DNA from 3 places in the Actinoplanes sp. NPDC049802 genome. Region 3 is predicted to be linked to each of the others. Evidence: riboswitches for the same ligand, from Rfam matches in the RefSeq annotation. Region 3 holds a riboswitch; each other region holds the start of a gene.
What was found. A riboswitch is a leader RNA that binds a small molecule or an ion and turns the genes downstream of it on or off. The one in region 3 is predicted to bind cobalamin.

Region 1 (6,380 bases), on a different contig from region 3:
ACGTGGTCATCTCCAACTGTGTGATCAACCTGTCCACCGACAAGCCCGCAGTCTTCGCCGAGACGTTCCGCGTGCTCAAGCCCGGCGGCCGCCTCGGCGTCTCCGACGTCGTCGCCCAGGACCACCTCACCGCTGAACAGCGCGCCGAACGCGGCGGCTGGGTCGGCTGCGTCGCCGGCGCCCTGTCGATCAGCGAATACCGCACCGGCCTGGAGACCGCCGGGTTCACCGGCGTCACCATCACGGCGACCCACGACGTCGCCGACGGGATGCACTCGGCCATCGTCAAGGCCACCAAACCGGCCGAGGCCCGCCCCTGCTGCACCACCACGCAGGAAACCGCCGCCGCGAGCCAGAACAGCAACTGACCGCCCGTACCCGCAACCAGGCCGCCGGCCACCCTCCGTCCGCCGGACGGGGATGACCGGCGGCACGGCGCGCCCCGGCTACGCGGGCGCCGCGGCGGTGAACAACGAGTAGCCGCCGAACCGCCACGCCCGCCCCCGGCCGGTCACCGCCACCTCGACCAGGCCCGCGCCGGTGAACGCGCCCGGCGCCAGAGCACCCCAACGCCCATGCCCGTCCAGGTCGGCCACATGCAGCCGCCCGCCGGGCCGCAACACCCGCACCACCTCCCGCAACGCCCGGTCCCGGCCGGCCTCGTCGAGGTGATGCAACATCAGCGACGACAGCACCACGTCGAAACCACCGCCGGCGAACGGCAGATCACCCGCATACGCCTGCCGGAACTCGATCACCGCACCGGCACGCCCGGCCTTGCGGCGCGCCCGCCGCAACGCCGCCGGGTCCGGGTCGATACCCACCGCCACCACCCGCGGACCACGGCGCGCCTGCGCGGCAAGCAGATTCCCGGTACCGCAGCCGATCTCCAGAACCCGCTGCCCGGCCCGCAGCCCGGCCTGCTCGAGCAGCCGCTCATGCAACCGCCCGGCCCCGGCCAGCCGGCTCAACGGGTCGTACAACGGCAACAGCCACGGCTTACCGGCAGCCGGCACAAAATCGGCCATCACACACTCCCCTATGACGGGATTCGCCTCGTACCCTCAGCCTCGTGCCCGCCACCACAAGCCACAACAGCGAAAACACGGCACCGATGCGACGTTCTTCGGTCCCGCTGGTCGGCTTCGCCCGCCGGCCCGGCCACCCCGCCGTGGCGACCGCCCGGCTGCCGCGCCACGACCTGCCACCGGCCGCCCACGCCCACGACTTCCTCGTACTGTTCTACGCACACACCGCCGCCGACGACGTCCTCATCGACGACCACCGCTGGACCGTATCCGCCGGCGACCTGTTCGTGCTCGCCCCGGCCAGATCGTCGCCTTCACCGCAACCCCCACCGCCGCCACCGACGGCTGGATGGTGTGGTTCCCCGCCGACACCGTCCGCGCAGCCCACACCCCGTGGCGCTCCCACCCGCTGCTGTTCCCGTTCGCCACCGGAACCGACCGCCCCCAACGGCTGCACATCGCCCCCGGCGACCGGCCCGCCTGGACCGCCCGGTTCACCGCACTCGACACCGAACTGTCCGAACGCCGCGACGGCTACCCCGAAGCCGCCCTCGCCCACCTCACCCTGCTGCTGGTCGCCGCCGCCCGGCACACCACCGGCCAACTGCTCGCCGCCGTCTTCGACGTCATCGAACGCCGCTACCCCGAAACCCTGTCGCTGGCCGACGTCGCCGCCGAACTCAACCTCACCGCCGGGCACCTCACCACCGTCGTACGCCGCAAAACCGGCCGCACCGTCCAACAGTGGATAACCCACCGCCGGCTCCAGCAAGCCCGCCACCTGCTGACCGAAACCGACCTACCCGTCGCCGCGGTCGGCAGACGCGTCGGCTACCCCGACACCTCCTACTTCATCAAACGGTTCCGCGCCGAACACGGCCTGACCCCCAGCCGATGGCGCACCTAACCGGCCGGCACCCACGACGGATCACGGCCCGTCAACGCCAGCAACGCACCGAACCGGCCCTGCTCGGCACCCACCACGACCGGCGGCCCGAACGCACCCATCTTGCGGCCCATGTCCCCCATCGAATCCAGGAACTCGGCCGTCGGCGGCAACAACGCCGGATCCACCTCGTACGGCTGCCCCGTCGCCAGCGCCAGATCCCAGCCGTGCACCACCAGGTCGACCACCATCATCAAACCCAGCGTCCGCTGCGGCAGCCCCATCCCCGGCGACACACCCTCCAGCGCCTGCGGCTGCGACCACGCCGCCACCATCCGCCCGGCCTCGACCGCGAAACCGTCACGCCACCCCGGCGTCAGAGCGTCCGGCGTGACACTCCAGTCGACCTCCCGCCGAACCGCGACCGACTGAAAATTACGAACCACCTGAAACAGATGGTTCAGCAGATCACGCACCCTGAACTCGGCACACGGCGTCGCATGCCCCAACTGCTCGTCACGGACCCCCGCGACCAGAACCGTGACACCGGGCACGACCCGCACCAGCAGATCACTGATCTCAGTAGACATCCGCCCAGCCTACGAACAGCCACCGGCACCGGTCACCGCCCCAACGGGTGACCGCCGGTCACGCCCGCAACGGATCCGTGACCATCAACGGATCCTCGGCGATCTCCACCGACCCGTCCGCCTCCGCCGCCGTCACCCCCACCAACTGCAGAAACCGCTCACCCAACTGCGGATCCGGCACCAGAATCAGCACCGTCAAACCCGTGTCCGGCCCATCGGTGTACGGAAACCCCGTCACCGGCGCACCCCAGTCGATCCACTGACCGTCCTCCACCACACCGTCCAGCGTCGCCACATACGCCGCCACCCGGTCCAGCAACACGAACGGCCACTGCGGCGGCCGCACCTCAGCCCCACGCGCCACCCGCACCGTCAACTCGAAACCGAACCGCTCACCCAGCCCGTAACTCACCACATGCCAATGCCCGGCCGCCGGATACGCCGACGCCGCCCGCACATGACAACCCTCCACCGGATACGACACATGCCACGGCTGCTCCAGCGGATACAACCGGCCCATCGCCTCGGTGACAGCCTCCCACCTCATCCCCGCATTCGATCATGACCGGCCCGCCAACCGCGACGACGGCCCCGCCCCACCACCACAGCGACCAGCCCCGCCAACACCGCCAACCCGAACCCACCGGCAGCGAACCAGCCCGCCCGCACCCACTCCGGCGAACCCCCCGCCGCCGGCGCCACCGCCACCACACTCGGCACCGCCGCCACCACCGGCCCCGCCTCCTCCGTCAACGCCCGATACGGATTCAGCAACCCGAACCCGTACTCGTCACTGCGCGCACCCCCCGGCGCCGGATCCACCGACCGCAACAACCGCCGAGTGATCTCCGCCGCACTCTCCCGCGGAAACCGCTCCCGCAGCAACGCCACCGTCGCCGTCACGAACGGCGTCGCGAAACTCGTCCCCTGCGCCACCGTATGACCAGCCACCGGCGACGCCACCGTCACCTTGTCCCCGAACGCCACCACATCAACATGCTCACCCACCTGCGAATACGACGCCCGCACACCATCCGCGCCGACCGCACCCACCCCGATCACCCCCGGATACGCCGCCGGATACGCCAACCCCGCCGCCGGACCGTCGTTACCCGCCGCCGCCACCACGATCACCCCGGCCGCCACCGCATCCGCGATCGCCGACCGCACCGCCGCACTCTCCCGCGGCATCACCAGCGAAATATTGATCACCTGCGCCCGGCCCGGACCCGCCGCCCACCGAATCCCCTGCGCGAACGTCCGCGCACTGCCACCCGCAGCAACAGCCGCCTCGTCAAGATCCTGATGCTCACTCACCCGCACCGGCACGATCGTCACCCCCGGCGCCAGCCCCTGCACCCCGGTGCCGGCATCCGCACCCGCGGCGATGATCCCCGCCACCCCGGTCCCGTGCCCCACACAATCACGGCGCCCCGCGAACTCGTCACGCAGCAGATCACGGCCCGCCACCACCCGCCCCCGCAACTGCGGATGCCGCGCATCGACACCGGAATCCACCACCGCCACCCGCACCCCGGCACCCGTCGCCAAACCCGCCAACCGCCCCGGCGCATAAGCCTTCAACTCCGCCGGCACCGCCGCCACCACCGGACTCGCACCCACACACTGCGCCGCCCACACCGGCGCCGGAACCGCCACCGTCACCGCCACCACGAACCCGGCCACCACCGCCGCCGACCACCGCACCACACACCCCCGCACCCCGTAGACCGGCGTGGATGCTACCGGCCGCCGGTTGTGCCCGGCCCACCCCGGCCGATAGGTTGAACCCACCAATCTGCGGTGCGCTGAGGGAAATCCGGTGAAAATCCGGTGCGGTCGCGCCACTGTGAGCCAGCCCCGACGGGCCGGTGAGTCAGGACGCTCACGCGCCGCAGGCCCCATCGAACGGGACGCGTCATCCCGCAGGAGGTTCATTCCGCCATGCCCAAGGCACAAGCGCTCACCACCCCCGGCATCCCCACCAAACTGCTCGCCACCGCGGCCGGCTTCACCGGCATCATGCTGCTGCTCGCCTACCTCGTCGCCTTCGACCAGGGCACACTCTCCCAATCCGGCATGTACCTGCACGAACTCATGCACGACGGCCGCCACCTGCTCGGTGTCCCGTGCCACTGACCGCACCCGGCTACCTGCGACTACTGATGCGAGGCCTGCTCGCCGGCCTCATCGCAGGCCTGCTCGCCGGCGCCTTCGCCTACCTCATCGGCGAACCGCACATCAACGCGGCCATCGCCATCGAAGAAGCCACCACACCCGCCACCGGCGAACAGCCCCTGGTCTCCCGCGACGTCCAATCCGGCCCCGGCCTGCTGCTCGCCACCGGCCTCTACGGCGTAGCCCTCGGCGGCATCCTCGCCACCGCCTACACCATCCTGCGCCGCCACCTGCACACCGGCAGCGACACCACCGCCGCCCTCGGCCTCACCGCGGCCGCCCTCACCGGCATCGTCCTGGTGCCCTACCTCAAATACCCGCCCAACCCACCCGCCGTCGGCGACCCGGCCACCATCAACCAGCGCACCGCCGCCTACCTCGCCGCCCTCACCCTCGGCCTCGTCGCCGTCTGGGCCGCCGTCCTCGCCGCCCGCACCCAAACCCACCCATGGGCCCGCGCCACCGCGGCGACCGGCGCCTTCCTGACCGTCGTCACCATCGCCCACACCCTCCTACCCACCTTCGACGAAGTCCCCGCCGACTTCCCCGCCACCCTGCTGTGGAACTTCCGCATCTCCTCACTGGGCACCCAAACAACCCTGTGGCTCACCCTCGGACTCGCCTTCGCAGGCCTGCTCGCCCACCTCAACCGGCACACCCACACACCGCAGCCCGCCACCACCGGGTGACCGAACTCCGGCTCATCGCCACCGCCCACACCCCCGCACTACGCCGGGCCGTCTTCGGCGGCGACGACCACCTCGACGAAGCGGGCCGCAACGCGGCCCGCTTCCTCCACATCCCCACCCGCGGCCCCTGGACCTGCGCCCCCACCCACGCCGCCCACGAAACCACCACCCTGCTCGGCGGCACCCCCATCACCGACGAAACCCTCGCCGACCCCCACTACGGCACCTGGACCGGCCACACCCTCGACCAGATCGACCCCACCGACCTGCACACCTGGCTCACCGACCCCACCGCCACCCCCCACGACGGCGAATCACTGACCCACCTCCACACCCGCGCCCGCACCTGGCTACACCACCAAACCCAGCCGGCACTCACCGCCGTCGCCCACCCCATCACCATCCGCGCCATCCTCACCGCCGCCCTCGACCTGCCCCCCACAGCCATACGGCGCCTCGACGTCGCCCCCCTGACCATCACCCGGCTCACCCACCACCGCGACGGCTGGCACCTGCACCTGCCCACCGGCTGACACAATCACCGGCATGGCCCTGCGCATCACCGTCGACGACCTCACCGGCCCCGACATCGCCGCCCTCCTGCAACAACACATCGACGACATGCGCGCCACCAGCCCACCCGAGAGCAAACACGCCCTCGACCTCGACGGCCTCCGCAAACCCAACATCACCGTCTGGACCGCCCACGACGGCCACCACCTCGTCGGCTGCGCCGCCCTCAAACAACTCGACCCCACCACCGCCGAGATCAAATCCATGCGCACCGCCGCCACCGCCCAACGCCGCGGCGTCGCCTCCACCCTGCTACGACACCTCATCACCGAAGCCCGCACCCGCCACTACACCCACCTCTACCTCGAAACCGGCAGCGCCGACTACTTCACCCCCGCCCGCACCCTCTACCAGAACTTCGGCTTCCAACCCTGCCCACCCTTCGCCGACTACCGCCCCGACCCCCACAGCGTCCACATGCTCCTCACCCTCTACT
Region 2 (6,380 bases), on a different contig from region 3:
GCCACACCCACCCTCAAGGACCCCAACTTCGACCGTACGGTCGTGCTGCTGGTGGCCCACGAGACGGGTGGCGCGCTGGGTGTCGTGCTCAACCGCGCGACCGAGGTTCCGGTGGCCGAGGTCCTCGGCGCCTGGGGCGAGCTGGCCGGCGACCCGGCGGTCCTCTTCGAGGGCGGGCCGGTGCAACCCGAGTCGGCCATCTGCCTCGCCCGGACCCGGCCCGAGGTGAAGAAGCGGCTGTCCGGCTTCCATCCGGTGAGCGGCGCGCTCGGCACCCTCGATCTCTCCGCCGATCCGGAGCGCATGCGGGAGAACGTGACGGGCATCCGGGTCTTCGCCGGCTATTCGGGATGGTCGGCGGGCCAGCTGGAGGAGGAGATCGCCTCCGGTTCCTGGTTCGTCTTCGACGCGCTGCCCGGCGACCCGTTCGTCGAACGTCCCGACGACCTCTGGGCGATGGTTCTGCGCCGGCAGGGCGACATCCTGGCCGCTGTCGCCCATTTCCCGCCGGACGTCTCCCTCAACTGAGGGGGGTGCCGGAAGGGTCGCCGTAAGGGTGTGTAGTATTTCCAGCGTGCCCGAGGGAAACAACGGGGACAAAGTAGGTAGAAGTGCAGCAAGGGGCTGTGGCGCAGCTGGTAGCGCACCACACTGGCAGTGTGGGGGTCAGGGGTTCGAGTCCCCTCAGCTCCACCCCAAGAAACACCCGGACTGAAGTCCGGGTGTTTTCGTTTTGTGCCAGATCACCTCTCGGCCTGCGTCCGAGCCGTAATGATCAATGCATCCAGGGGCGCGGCCGTCGTGCTGGAGGCGGTGACCGCGCCCGGGGAGAAGAACGCCTGCCCGGGGTCGACCCGCTGTCCCGGCATCAGCGTGAGCGAGCCCTCCAGGTTGTCAGGCCCACATGCGGTTCCTGCCCGGCTCTCGGTGGTGACAGATCGGTCAGCTTTCGAGAAGCACCGGTGCCGTCCACACCCCTAGCGTGGCCGGCATGAACAAGTGGATCCGGCAAATTCACCGCTGGCTCGCCGCCACCTTCACCGTGACGGTCATCGCCACCACCGTGGCCCTCGCGCAGGAGGATCCGATCTCCTGGATCGTCTACGTGCCGCTGCTGCCGCTCGCCCTGCTCTTCTTCTCCGGCCTGTACCTGTTCGTGCTGCCGTACCTGGCGAAACGCGGGGCGGCCGCCCGCTGAGGCGGCCACCGGTACCGCCTCGGCCGGGGCCATCAGCGGCACCCTCTACCGCGATCCGGTCAGCGCCGTGGCGCGCCGCGTTCGGGCCCACCCGAACGGGCGCCCGGGCCACGGCGCTGTCCGGATATCCGGCCGCGTCAGGCGGGCCGGTATGCGAAGGAGCCGAACTGGGCGTGCAGGTCGGCGAGCAGCGGTGGCGCGGGACCGTCGCCGGCCGCCGGGCGGGCGCGCTGGATCGCGTACGAGCGGACTCCGGCCCGCGCCAGCAGGCCGGCCATCTCGGCCACCGCGTCGTCGTCCGTCCCCTCGTCGACCGTGGTGCGCACCTCGTAGGCCACCCCGGACTCCAGGACCAGCCGTAGCGAGGCCCACGCCCGGTCTGCGGCCACCGCGGAACCGGTCACCGCTGGGTACAGTCGCGGCAAGGCCTTGATGTCCAGCCCCACCCAGTCGACCAGCGGCAGCAGCGCGGCCAGCCGTCGCGGGTGGGCTCCACCGGTGTGCAGCCCGACGTCGAATCCGATCTCGCGTACCTCGTGGATCGCGGGAAGCAGAGCGGCCTGCATGGTCGGCTCTCCTCCGGAGAAGACGACTCCGTCGAGCAGGCCCGCCCGGCGCCGCAGCAGTTCGGTGACGTCGTCCCAGGACACGGTGGTGGCCGTGCCTCCCGGGATGAGTTGCGGGTTGTGGCAGTACCGGCAGGTCCACGGGCAGCCCTGGCAGAACACCGTGGCCACCAGCCGGCCCGGCCAGTCGCAGGTCGACAGCCGGCTGAGACCGCCGATACGCAGGCTCACGCGACCGGCTCGCGGAAGGAGAGCCGCTCCTCGTGCTCGCTGCGCTTGCCCGCGTTGAACGAGGACACCGGGCGGTGGTAGCCCATCACCCGGGTCCATACCTCGCAGGTGGCGCCGCAGGACGGGCAGTGCGGCCGCTCGCCGGTGAGGTAACCGTGCGCGGGGCAGATGGAGAAGGTCGGGGTGATCGTCACGTACGGTGTCCGGAAGTTCTCCAGTGCGCGTCGGACCAGCTTGGCGCACGCCTGTGCGGAGCTGACCCGTTCACCCAGGTAGAGATGCAGCACCGTGCCGCCGGTGTATTTGACCTGTAGTTCCTCCTGGCGTTCCAGTGCCTCGAACGGGTCATCGGTGAAGCCGACCGGCAGTTGCGTGGAGTTGGTGTAGTACGGCGCGTCCGGTGTGCCGGCCTGCAGGATGCCGGGGCATTGCTGTCGGTCGGCGCGGGCGAATCGATAGGTGGCGCCCTCGGCCGGGCTGGCCTCCAGGTTGTACAGATTGCCGGTCTGCTGCTGGTACTCGACCATCTTGCGGCGGGTGTGATCGAGAAGCCGCAGCGCCAACGCCTTGCCCTCGCCGGTGGTGATGTCGTGCCGGTCCGCGGTGAAGTTGCGGATCATCTCGTTGACCCCGTTGATCCCCAGCGTGGAGAAGTGGTTGCGCAACGTGCCGAGATAACGCCTGGTGTACGGGTACAGCCCACCGTCGATGTGGTTCTGGACCACTCGCCGCTTGATCTCCAGGCTGTCCCGGCCCAGGTCCAGCAGTTCGTCCAGGCGGCGCAGCAGTGCCGGCTCGTCACCGGCGTAGCGCCAGCCGAGCCGGGCGCAGTTGACGGTGACCACGCCGAGCGAGCCGGTCTGTTCGGCGCTGCCGAACAGACCGTTGCCGCGTTCCAGCAGCTCGGTCAGGTCGAGCCGGAGTCGGCAGCACATCGAGCGCACCTGGTTCGGCGTCAGGTCGGAGTTGATGAAGTTCTGGAAGTACGGCAGCCCGTATTTCGCGGTCATCGCGAACAGCCGCCGGGCGTTGTCGCAGTCCCAGTCGAAGTCGGCGGTGATGTTGTAGGTCGGGATGGGGAAGGTGAACACCCGGCCCAGCGCGTCGCCCGCGGTCATCACCTCGATGAACGCACGGTTGATGAGGTCCATCTCGGACTGTAGTTCGCCGTAGGTGAACGGCATCTCCCGCCCGGCGATCTCCGGGATCTCGTCGCGCAGATCCTCCGGGCAGACCCAGTCGAAGGTCAGATTGGTGAACGGCGTCTGGGTGCCCCACCGGGACGGGACGTTGAGGTTGTAGACCATCTCCTGGATCGCCTGGCGTACCTCGTCGTAGCCGAGCCGGTCGACGCGGACGTACGGCGCCAGGTACGTGTCGAACGAGCTGAATGCCTGCGCGCCGGCCCACTCGTTCTGCAATGTGCCGAGAAAGTTGACGATCTGTCCCAACGCGCTGGACAGGTGTCGTGGCGGCGCCGATGTGATGCGGCCGGGCACCCCACCGAGCCCCTGTTCCAGCAGCATCCGCAGGGACCATCCGGCGCAATAGCCACCGAGCATGTCGAGGTCGTGCAGGTGCAGGTCGCCGTGACGGTGCGCATCCGCGACCGCCTGCGGATAGACCTGTGACAGCCAGTAGTTGGCGGTGACCTTTCCGGACACGTTGAGGATCAGCCCGCCGAGTGAGTAGCCCTGGTTTGCGTTGGCCTGCACCCGCCAGTCACTGCGATCCAGATACTCGGCGACGGACGCGCCCGCGTCGATCAGGGCCGGGCGGGTGTCCATTGTCTGTGTCACGACTGCTCCTCATTGCGGACGGCGGGCCGGGTACGCGGCGAGGCCGGACGCGAACCGGCCACCGAGTCGACCGGGAGCCGTCCCGCGGCCCACCCTCGAGGCCACGAACCACCACGCGGACGGACCGCGCGGACAGCGGGCAGGTCTTCGGACTCGTGGGCGTTGTTGCACGCGCCTACTGGCCGTCGCTTCCCAGGCTCGCGCCCAGTGCTCGTGACGGCGGTCGTTCCCACTCACCGCTGCGGGGCAGTTCCGGATTTCACACCGGATTCCCTCTTACGACGACCGATCGGATGATCAGCCGTACCAGCTGCAGCGGACACCATATATCGGCCCTCAAGCTTTGCACCAAACCACATGTTGTGTGGCGGATGATCGGGACCTTGTACCTGGGGCTGCTCTCCGCGCCGCTTGAGCGATGTTTCCCCGTTTCGGGGGCGGCGTGCCGCCTCGAGCTCCTGCGCGAGTCGGCGGTACTCCACCGAGTCGCCGAGGGTGGGCGACATCGACATCGACCACCACGTCGCGGGGTGGAAGTGCTGAGCGGAGCCGCACCGCGGGGCTGCGCCATGGGTGCGGTCCGGCTTGTGGTGGCACGGCCGGGGCGTTACCTTGGGAGCGCTCCCACACTGCATCCCTCATCCCCAGGAGTGTGGCACGTGTCCCCATCCCGACCCAAGATCATGGCGGCCGCCGTCGTCTGCGCGACCGCGGTCGCCGGCGTCTGGTTCGCCACCGGCACCGCATCGGCCGGCGCCATCTCCGGAACGCTCTACCGCGATCCGGACACCCCGGTGGCTCGCTGGTTGCAGGCCAACCCGAGCGACTCGCGCAGCACGGTGATCCGCGACCGGATCGCCAGCCAGCCCGCCTCACGCTGGTTCGCCAATTTCAACGTCTCCACCATCCGCAACGAGGTGTCGTCGTACGTCGGCGCCGCCAACGCGGCCGGGCAGATCCCGGTCCTGACCCTCTACGGCATCACCAACCGCGACTGCGGAGGCGCCAGTTCCGGCGGCGCGCCGGACCTGACCCAGTACCAGAACTGGATCAACAACGCCGCACAGGGGCTGGGCGGGCGGACCGCCGTGATCGTGCTCGAACCCGACTCGATCGCGCTTCTGACCTGTCTGAACAGCTCCGAGATCGCGGCCCGTAACCAGGCCCTGCGCACCGCCACCCGGACGCTCAAAGCGGCCAACCCGAACGCCAAGGTGTACCTGGACGCCGGGCACTCCACCTGGAACAGCGCCGCCGAGCAGGCCTCCCGCCTGGCCGCGGCCGGTGTCGCCGACGCCGACGGCTTCTACACCAATGTGTCGAACTTCAACCCCACCACCGCCGAGGCCGCCTTCGGGCGGTCGCTCATCAGCGCGCTCAACGGTCGGGGCATCACCGGCAAACGGCAGGTGATCGACACCAGCCGGAACGGCGGGGCCAGCGGCGACTGGTGTGGTGACGACAACACCGACCGCCGGATCGGTCAGTATCCGACCGTGAACACGGGCGACGCCAACATCGACGGCTACCTGTGGGTGAAGCCGCCGGGCGAGGCGGACGGATGCCGGTACACGGCCGGTTCCTTCCAGCCGGATCTGGCCTACAGCCTGGCGAGCTCGGCGACCAACCCGCCGCCCTCCTCGCCGACGCCGGGAACCAGCTCGTCGGCCAGTTCGTCGCCGTCGTCCTCGCCCAGTTCGTCGCCGTCCGGATCTCCGCCGGTGATCGGGTCGTGCGCCGCCACCTATCGCACGACGAGCTCGTGGCAGGGCGGCTTCCAGGGTGAGGTGACCGTCCGGGCCGGCGGCAGCGGCACGGCCAACGGCTGGACGGTGACCTGGACCCTCGCCTCCGGACAGTCGATCAACCAGGTCTGGGGTGGTGTGCTGACCGTTTCCGGTTCGACCGCGACCGTGCGCAACGCCGACTGGAACGGCAGACTGCCCGCGGACGGCAGCACACAGTTCGGGCTCATCGGCTCGGGCAGCGCGGGGACACCCGTCCTCACCTGCACCGGGCGCTGATCCTTCCGGCCGGGCGCGGGGCAACCCACGCCCGGCCGTTCGGGTCAGCGCGGTGTTCCGGCCGGGCGTGGGAGAACCCACGCCCGGCCGTTCGGGTTCAGCGCGGTGGGGTGATCCCGAGGGTGCCGACCAGCTGGGCACGGAACTCCGTGCTCGCCAGGCGCGCCGCCTCGACCCGTGCGGCGTCGACCCGTGCCGGCATGTCGAGACGCGCCGACGGCTCCTCGTTACCGGCGGTGGCGGCGAACTTCTCGATCGCCGCCAGACCCGCCTCCGCCCGCGACACCCCGGCGGCGCGGCGGGCGTCCAGACGCTCCGCGTACCAGGGGGCGTCCAGAACCGACTCGCGGGTGAACAGGGCCCGGAACTCGGGGGAGTCGAGGTCCCAGCCCTCCGCGGAGGTCCCGTGGGCCATGATCTCCAGCAGCGCCCGCAGCGGCGGGATCGCCAGCGAGACCGTGCCGTCGGCGAAGTATGACCGGGCGACCCGCTCGTGGGTCTTCACGATCGTGTCGACCGAGTCGACGAACACCTGCATGTCCTGAAGCTCCGGGCGGAGCAT
Region 3 (6,380 bases):
CGTGCACCACGGTCAGGGCGCGGCCACGGGAGCGGGCCTCCCGGGCGGCGAACCGTACGGCGGCCGGGTCGGCTGCCGTGCCGTCCACTCCCACGACGACGGGTCCCTGGGCCGGGATCTGCATGGGTCCTCCTGTAACGGAGTCGCAATATACCGACCATTGTCTATGGCGCAACGACCCATACGTACTGGTGACCAATGCCTCAACAGGTGGCCGCCTGATGACCCATTCAGCTTGAGGGTTTACGGTAAACGACAAAATCTTTGGGACATCTGCCGGTGAAGTGAGGGAAATACATGACGGATGTCAAGCTCGACCACCCCGGTGGTCAGTTGTCGATGGCGGTCACGAAGGCCGTCGACGGTCCGGGCGGCATCGACGTCAGTGCTCTGCTGAAGGAGACCGGTTACGTAACCCTCGACCAGGGGTTCGTGAACACCGCGTCGACCAAGTCGGCGATCACTTACATCGACGGTGACCAGGGCATTCTGCGTTACCGGGGTTACCCGATCGAGCAGCTCGCCGAGAAGAGCACCTTCCTCGAGGTGTCGTATCTGCTGATGAACGGTGAGCTGCCGACCACCGCGCAGCTGCGGGACTTCGCCGACAAGATCCGGGTGCACACGCTGCTCCAGGAGGAGATGCGCACCTTCTTCTCCAGCTTCCCCCGTAACGCTCACCCGATGTCGGTGCTGTCGTCCGCCGTCACCGCGCTGTCGACCTTCTACCAGGACGCGCTCGACCCCCTCGACGAGGAGCAGGTCGACATCTCCGCGATCCGGCTGATGGCGAAACTTCCGACGATCGCGGCGTACACCTACAAGAAGTCCATCGGCCACCCCCTGCCGTACCCGGACAACTCCCTCGACTACGTCGAGAACTTCCTGCGCCTCACCTTCGGCCTGCCGACCGTCCAGTACAACGTCGACTCCAAAGTCGCCAAGATCCTGGACATGCTGTTCATCCTGCACGCCGACCACGAGCAGAACTGCTCCACCTCGTCGGTGCGCCTCGTCGGCTCGGCGCAGGCCAACCTCTTCGCGTCCGTCTCGGCCGGCATCAACGCCCTCTCCGGCCCGCTGCACGGCGGCGCCAACGCGGCCGTCCTCGAGATGCTCGAGCAGATCCGCAAGGAGGGCGGAGACGTCACCTCGTTCGTCACCCGGGTGAAGAACAAGGAGAAGGGCGTCAAGCTCATGGGCTTCGGCCACCGGGTCTACAAGAACTACGACCCGCGCGCCGCCATCGTCAAGAAGGCCGCCCAGGAGATGCTCTCCACCCTCGACAAGCCGGACCCGCTGCTGGAGATCGCCTTCAAGCTCGAGGAGATCGCCCTCTCCGACGAGTACTTCATCTCCCGCAAGCTGTACCCGAACGTCGACTTCTACACCGGCCTCATCTACAAGGCCATGGGTTTCCCCACCGACATGTTCACGGTGCTGTTCGCCATCGGCCGGCTCCCCGGCTGGATCGCCCAGTGGCGCGAGATGATGACCGACCCGGCTAACAAGATCGGTCGCCCCCGGCAGATCTACACCGGCTCGCCGGTCCGCGACTTCGTCCCGGCGGACCAGCGCTGACGTTTTCCTCACCCCGCGTCGCCCCGTCGATCTCAGGCGGGGCGTTTCGCTTTTTGAAGACCCTTTCCGGTACGCGGCGGACCGTTATCAATCATTTCCCCGCCCCGAAAGAATGCGCGATCTTCTGCCGCTCCATCCCTTGCCGCGCCCGCCGGGCTGTGCGTGCGGAGCCCGCTTCGCTCCGCGCCGGAACGCACGCCCGCCTGTCCCCGGCGAAGTGCCCGCACAACCGTGCCCCGGACAGAGCCGTGATCCACTCCAGCCGGCCGTGAGTGCTGCCTCACGCTTGCTGAGTCAGCTCTGGCGGCCGGCCGGAACACTTCGGCCGGCCGTCAGAGTCGGCTCAGGACGTTCGAAAGAGCGCTGACTGCTGGCCGAATCGCCCGCCCCGCCCCGCCCCGCCTGCATGCCCGCCGGGCGGGCGGGGGCGCACAGCGCACCGATGGTGGGCCCCGAGCACCGCTGTGACACTCGTGTGTGCCCACGCCGGGCCCCGCGTGCGTGCCGAATCACTCGGCCCCGTCTGCCCGCCGGGCGGGCGCCCACAGCGCACCGACGGTTCGCCCTGTCGCCCTGGGTGCGTTCGTTTCTGAGGGAGGTCGGCGAGGAGGCCCGGCCAGCAGCAATGACATCCTCCGGCCTCCGCCGACGGCATCATCCATGACCGCCACTTGCGGCGCTGACCAGGCGAGACGCGGGACCACCGCAACGATCATAAGTTCGCAGCTCACTCAGAAACGAACGCACCCGTCGCCCTGGCGCCCTGTCGCCCTGGCGTCCGGTGGGCGGAGGGCCGGCGTGCAGGGCGATGTGTGCTCGGAGAACGCGACACCCGTACTGGGTGTGACGACACCCGTTGCGGGTGTCACGTCTGCCGAACACAGATAGCCGAGATCCGTGTTCGTCTCCCCGGACGGGGATCCGTTCCTGCGTGCGCTGCCAGCCGGTGAACGTGATGGTGATGGCGTGTGACGGCCGGCCGGTGCCGCACGGTGGAGTTCACGGGGCAGCGTCAGCGGCGATCGCCGGGGAGCCATCGCGGCCGGCCGGGTCGTTTCGCCGGTCTTGCTCAGGGACGAGCGCACCGTTCACGCAATGCCGTCCACATGCGCAACCGCCGCAACGGACGGGTCTTCACCGGTCGCCGATCACTGGTCGCCGGTCATCGAATCCCTGATCCAGGTCCGGTTTCTGCTACCCGGCACCCGCGTCGTGAGGCCTGGCAAAGCGGGGCCGGACCGGATATGCGCTGGTAGCGAGCCTTGATTGATAAGCCAGCAGGGATGCTGCCAACCAGCCGCACAGAGACCAGCCACTGAGCGGACAGTCCAGGCCCCGGAGGTTCCCGGCGGGGATGTAGCCACCGCCGCCGCCGTGAGGCCGGCATGTCGCGGCCCGCATGGCGGACGGCGTGGGCGGGGTGTTCGGCGGTCCGCATGGCTGCTGCGGTGGGTGGGCATGAGAGGGTCGGCTCAGGGCGATCGGGAGGCGAAGCATGGACGTCGTGATCGGGATCGACACCGGGACCACCGCGACCAAAGGGGTCGCCGCAGGCCCGGCCGGTGAGTTGCGGGCGCTGACCAGCGTCCACTATCCGCTGTCGGTGCCCGGCCCCGGACGCGCCGAACTGGACCCCCGGCAGCTCACCGGTGCCGCCCTGAAGGCCCTCACGGACGTGGCCGCCGACTGCCGTGCACGCGGCGACCGGGTGATCGCGGTCAGCCTCAGCACGTTCCTGCACGCGCTGCTGCCGATGGATGCCGCCGGCGAACCGCTCGGCCCCGTCGTGACCTGGGCGGACGGCCGCTCCGCCCGGCAGTGCGAGAAGATCGTCGCGAGCGGGCCGGCGAAGCGCCTCCAAGCCCGTACCGGAACCCCGGTTCACCCGATGTCCCCGCTCACGAAGCTGGCCTGGTGGGCGGAGGAGGACCCGGAGACGCTTCGCGGCACTCCGCGCTGGGGCGGCGTCAAAGAGATGATCGTCGCCGCGCTCGCCGACGCCCCGTTCCTCGTCGACCTGTCGATCGCCTCCGGCACCGGCCTCTACGACATCCACTCCCGCCGGTGGGACCCGGAGGCCCTGGAGATCGCCGGGGTACGCCCCGGGCAGCTCGCCGAGGTCGTCCCCACCACGCACGCGCTGCGGCTGCGTCCCGAGGTGGCCTCCGCGGCCGGCCTGTCCCCGGACGTGCCGCTGATCATCGGCGCCGCCGACGGCCCGCTCGCCAACCTGGGTGTCGGCGCCACCCCACCCGGTGTCGCGGCCGTCTCCCTCGGCACCAGCGGCGCTCTGCGTACCGTCGTGGACCGGCCCACCAGCGACGAGGCCGGACGGCTGTTCTGCTACGCCCTCACCGAGGATCGCTGGGTGATCGGCGGGGCGGTCAACAACGCCGGGTCGGTCGTCAGGTGGGCCGCGCAGAGCCTCGCCGCGGGCGCCCCCGGAAGCCCCACCACCGAGGGGGAGGACGCCGACGACCGGGACGCCGCCCTGCTCGCCGAGGCAGCCGGGGTTCGGCCCGGCAGCGAGGGCCTGCTCTGCCTGCCGTACCTGCTCGGCGAACGGGCGCCGTGGTGGCGTCCCGGCATGCGCGGCGCGTACCTGGGGCTGCGCCGCGAGCACTCCCGCCCGCACCTGGTCCGCGCCGCCGTCGAGGGCGTCTGCCAGCAGTTGGCGCTGGTCCGCGACTCGTTCGATGCCGAGGGTTGCACGATCACCGAGATCCGGGCGACCGGCGGGGCGGCCGCCTCCGAACTGTGGGTGTCCGTGCTGGCGTCCGCCCTCGACCTGCCGGTGACGGTCGCCGACGTGCCCGAGGGCACCGCGCTGGGCGCCTGCCTGCTGGCCCGGCACGCGGTCGGTGAGCTGCCCGATCTGGATCGCGCCGCCGAACTCGTGCCGACCGGCCGTGCCACCCACCCCGACCTGGACGGCGCGGCTCTCTACCGCCGCCTGCGCCCGCTGGTGGAGCGTTCCGCCCTGGCCGTGCTCGACGTCGTCGCCGAACTCGACCGCCTGGCCCCCGAGCCGCTCCCGGCCACCGAGAAGGCCGTCCGTTCCTGATCCGCGAGGCCGTCGAATGGGCCCGGTGCCCGCGGGGATGCTGATACAGCCGGGCACCGCATCGCGGTGTCACCGCTTCACCCCTGGGCTCGGGCAGGACGGCGGGCCACCGACCCGGAGACCGGGCATGACACGCGGTGCCGTGACGGACCCCGCGTTGACGGGTGACCGGCGGTCGGGAAGAGTGACCGGCGAGCGGTAGGGAGGAACCCGGTGCGAGTCCGGGACGGTCCCGCCACTGTGACCGGGGAGCGACCCGCGTGTTCGGCCACGGCTTCGAGGGGGAGCCGGAAGGCCGCGGGAGACGTCGATCCGGGAGTCAGGAGACTCCGGCCGCTCGCGTCGACCGACGAGCGGGCGTGGACACCCGCCGGAAGGGATCCTGGTGACTACTCCGTACCCGTTCTCGGCCGTGGTGGGCCTTGACGATCTGCGCCTGGCGCTTCTGCTCACGTCGGTCTCACCCGCCGTCGGCGGGGTGCTGGTCCGCGGCGAGAAAGGCACCGCCAAGAGCACCGTGGTACGGGCTCTCGCCGCCCTCCTGCCGCACGTCGGTGTGGTGCGGGGCTGCCGGTTCGCCTGCGACCCGGCCGCGCCCGACCCCGGTTGCCCGGATGGTCCGCACCCGTCCGGCGGTCCGGCCGCGGCCCGGCCGGCGAGTCTCGTCGAGCTGCCGGTCGGCGCGACCGAGGACCGGGTGGTGGGCACGCTCGATCTGCAGCGCGCGCTCAGTGACGGCGTCAAGGCGTACGAGCCGGGCCTGCTCGCCGCCGCGCACCGCGGGGTGCTCTACGTCGACGAGGTGAACCTGCTGCCCGATCACCTGGTCGACCTGCTGCTGGACGCGGCGGCGATGGGCCGGGCGCACGTCGAACGGGACGGCGTGTCGGTCAAGCACGCGGCCCGCTTCCTGCTGGTCGGCACCATGAACCCGGAGGAGGGCGAGCCCCGGCCGCAGCTCGTCGACCGGTTCGGCCTGGTGGTGAACGTGGCCGCGCCCCGCGACGCCCGCCAGCGTGCCGAGGTGGTGCGCCGGCGGCTCGCCTACGAGGCCGACCCGGACGGGTTCGCCGCCCGGTTCACCGAAGCCGAGTCCGGGTACGCGGCCCGTATCGCCGCCGCCCGCGCCGTCCTCCCGTCGGTGGTGCTCCCCGACGCCGAACTCGACCGCATCGCCCGCGTGTGCCTCGCCTACGGCGTCGACGGCATGCGCGCCGACATCGTGGTGGCCCGCTGTGCCGTGGCGCTGGCCGCGTGGCACGGCCGCGACCGGGTCACCGCCGACGACGTACGCGACGCGGCCCGCCTCGCCCTTCCGCACCGTCGCCGCACCGATCCGCTGGACCCGCCCGGCACCGACGAGCAGAAGCTCGAGGAGGCCCTGGCCGAGGCCGAACGCCAAGCCGATCAGGAACGCGCCGACCAGGAACGCGCCGACCAGGAGCGATCCGACCAGGAACGCGCCGACCAGGGCCGGGCGGAGGACGGCGACCCGGACCCGGACACCGATCCCGACCCGGGCGACGGCCCCGGCGGCGGAGGCCCGGCGGACGACACCCCGCGCGACGGCGGCGGGCCGTCCGGAGCATGCCCACCCCTCGGGGGTACGGAGGAGCACACCCCCACAGACGCGGACGGGACCGCCCAGCCGGAGAAGGCGGGCGCGGTCGCGGCCGCCGGTCAGGCCTACCGCACCCGGGCGCTCCGCATCACCGCCCGTGGCGAGGGTGGCCAC

Region 1: another riboswitch for cobalamin. It lies ahead of AB0I88_RS37725 (CbtB domain-containing protein); the one in region 3 lies ahead of AB0I88_RS11510 (AAA family ATPase).
Region 2: another riboswitch for cobalamin. It lies ahead of AB0I88_RS03875 (ribonucleoside triphosphate reductase); the one in region 3 lies ahead of AB0I88_RS11510 (AAA family ATPase).

The regions. Positions count from the first base shown of each region.
Region 1 covers NZ_JBFAMR010000103.1:15,746-22,125, forward strand. Annotated here, with positions in the region: gene arsM (arsenite methyltransferase) at 1-368, shown strand, start outside; gene AB0I88_RS37700 (methyltransferase domain-containing protein) at 447-1,028, opposite strand; partial or broken gene AB0I88_RS37705 (AraC family transcriptional regulator) at 1,115-1,935, shown strand; gene AB0I88_RS37710 (TIGR03086 family metal-binding protein) at 1,932-2,504, opposite strand; gene AB0I88_RS37715 (suppressor of fused domain protein) at 2,563-3,051, opposite strand; gene AB0I88_RS37720 (S8 family serine peptidase) at 3,048-4,190, opposite strand; adenosylcobalamin (AdoCbl) riboswitch at 4,291-4,440, shown strand; gene AB0I88_RS37725 (CbtB domain-containing protein) at 4,449-4,643, shown strand; gene AB0I88_RS37730 (CbtA family protein) at 4,634-5,371, shown strand; gene AB0I88_RS37735 (histidine phosphatase family protein) at 5,368-5,904, shown strand; gene AB0I88_RS37740 (GNAT family N-acetyltransferase) at 5,918-6,380, shown strand, end outside.
Region 2 covers NZ_JBFAMR010000003.1:264,451-270,830, reverse strand. Annotated here, with positions in the region: gene AB0I88_RS03895 (YqgE/AlgH family protein) at 1-528, shown strand, start outside; tRNA gene AB0I88_RS03890 (tRNA-Ala) at 621-693, shown strand; gene AB0I88_RS03885 (hypothetical protein) at 992-1,198, shown strand; gene AB0I88_RS03880 (anaerobic ribonucleoside-triphosphate reductase activating protein) at 1,336-1,995, opposite strand; gene AB0I88_RS03875 (ribonucleoside triphosphate reductase) at 1,992-3,794, opposite strand; cobalamin riboswitch at 3,915-4,120, opposite strand; gene AB0I88_RS03870 (glycoside hydrolase family 6 protein) at 4,454-5,818, shown strand; gene AB0I88_RS03865 (hypothetical protein) at 5,916-6,380, opposite strand, start outside.
Region 3 covers NZ_JBFAMR010000012.1:30,411-36,790, forward strand. Annotated here, with positions in the region: gene AB0I88_RS11495 (universal stress protein) at 1-124, opposite strand, end outside; gene AB0I88_RS11500 (citrate synthase) at 298-1,581, shown strand; gene AB0I88_RS11505 (gluconokinase) at 3,077-4,645, shown strand; cobalamin riboswitch at 4,849-4,975, shown strand; partial or broken gene AB0I88_RS11510 (AAA family ATPase) at 5,031-6,380, shown strand, end outside.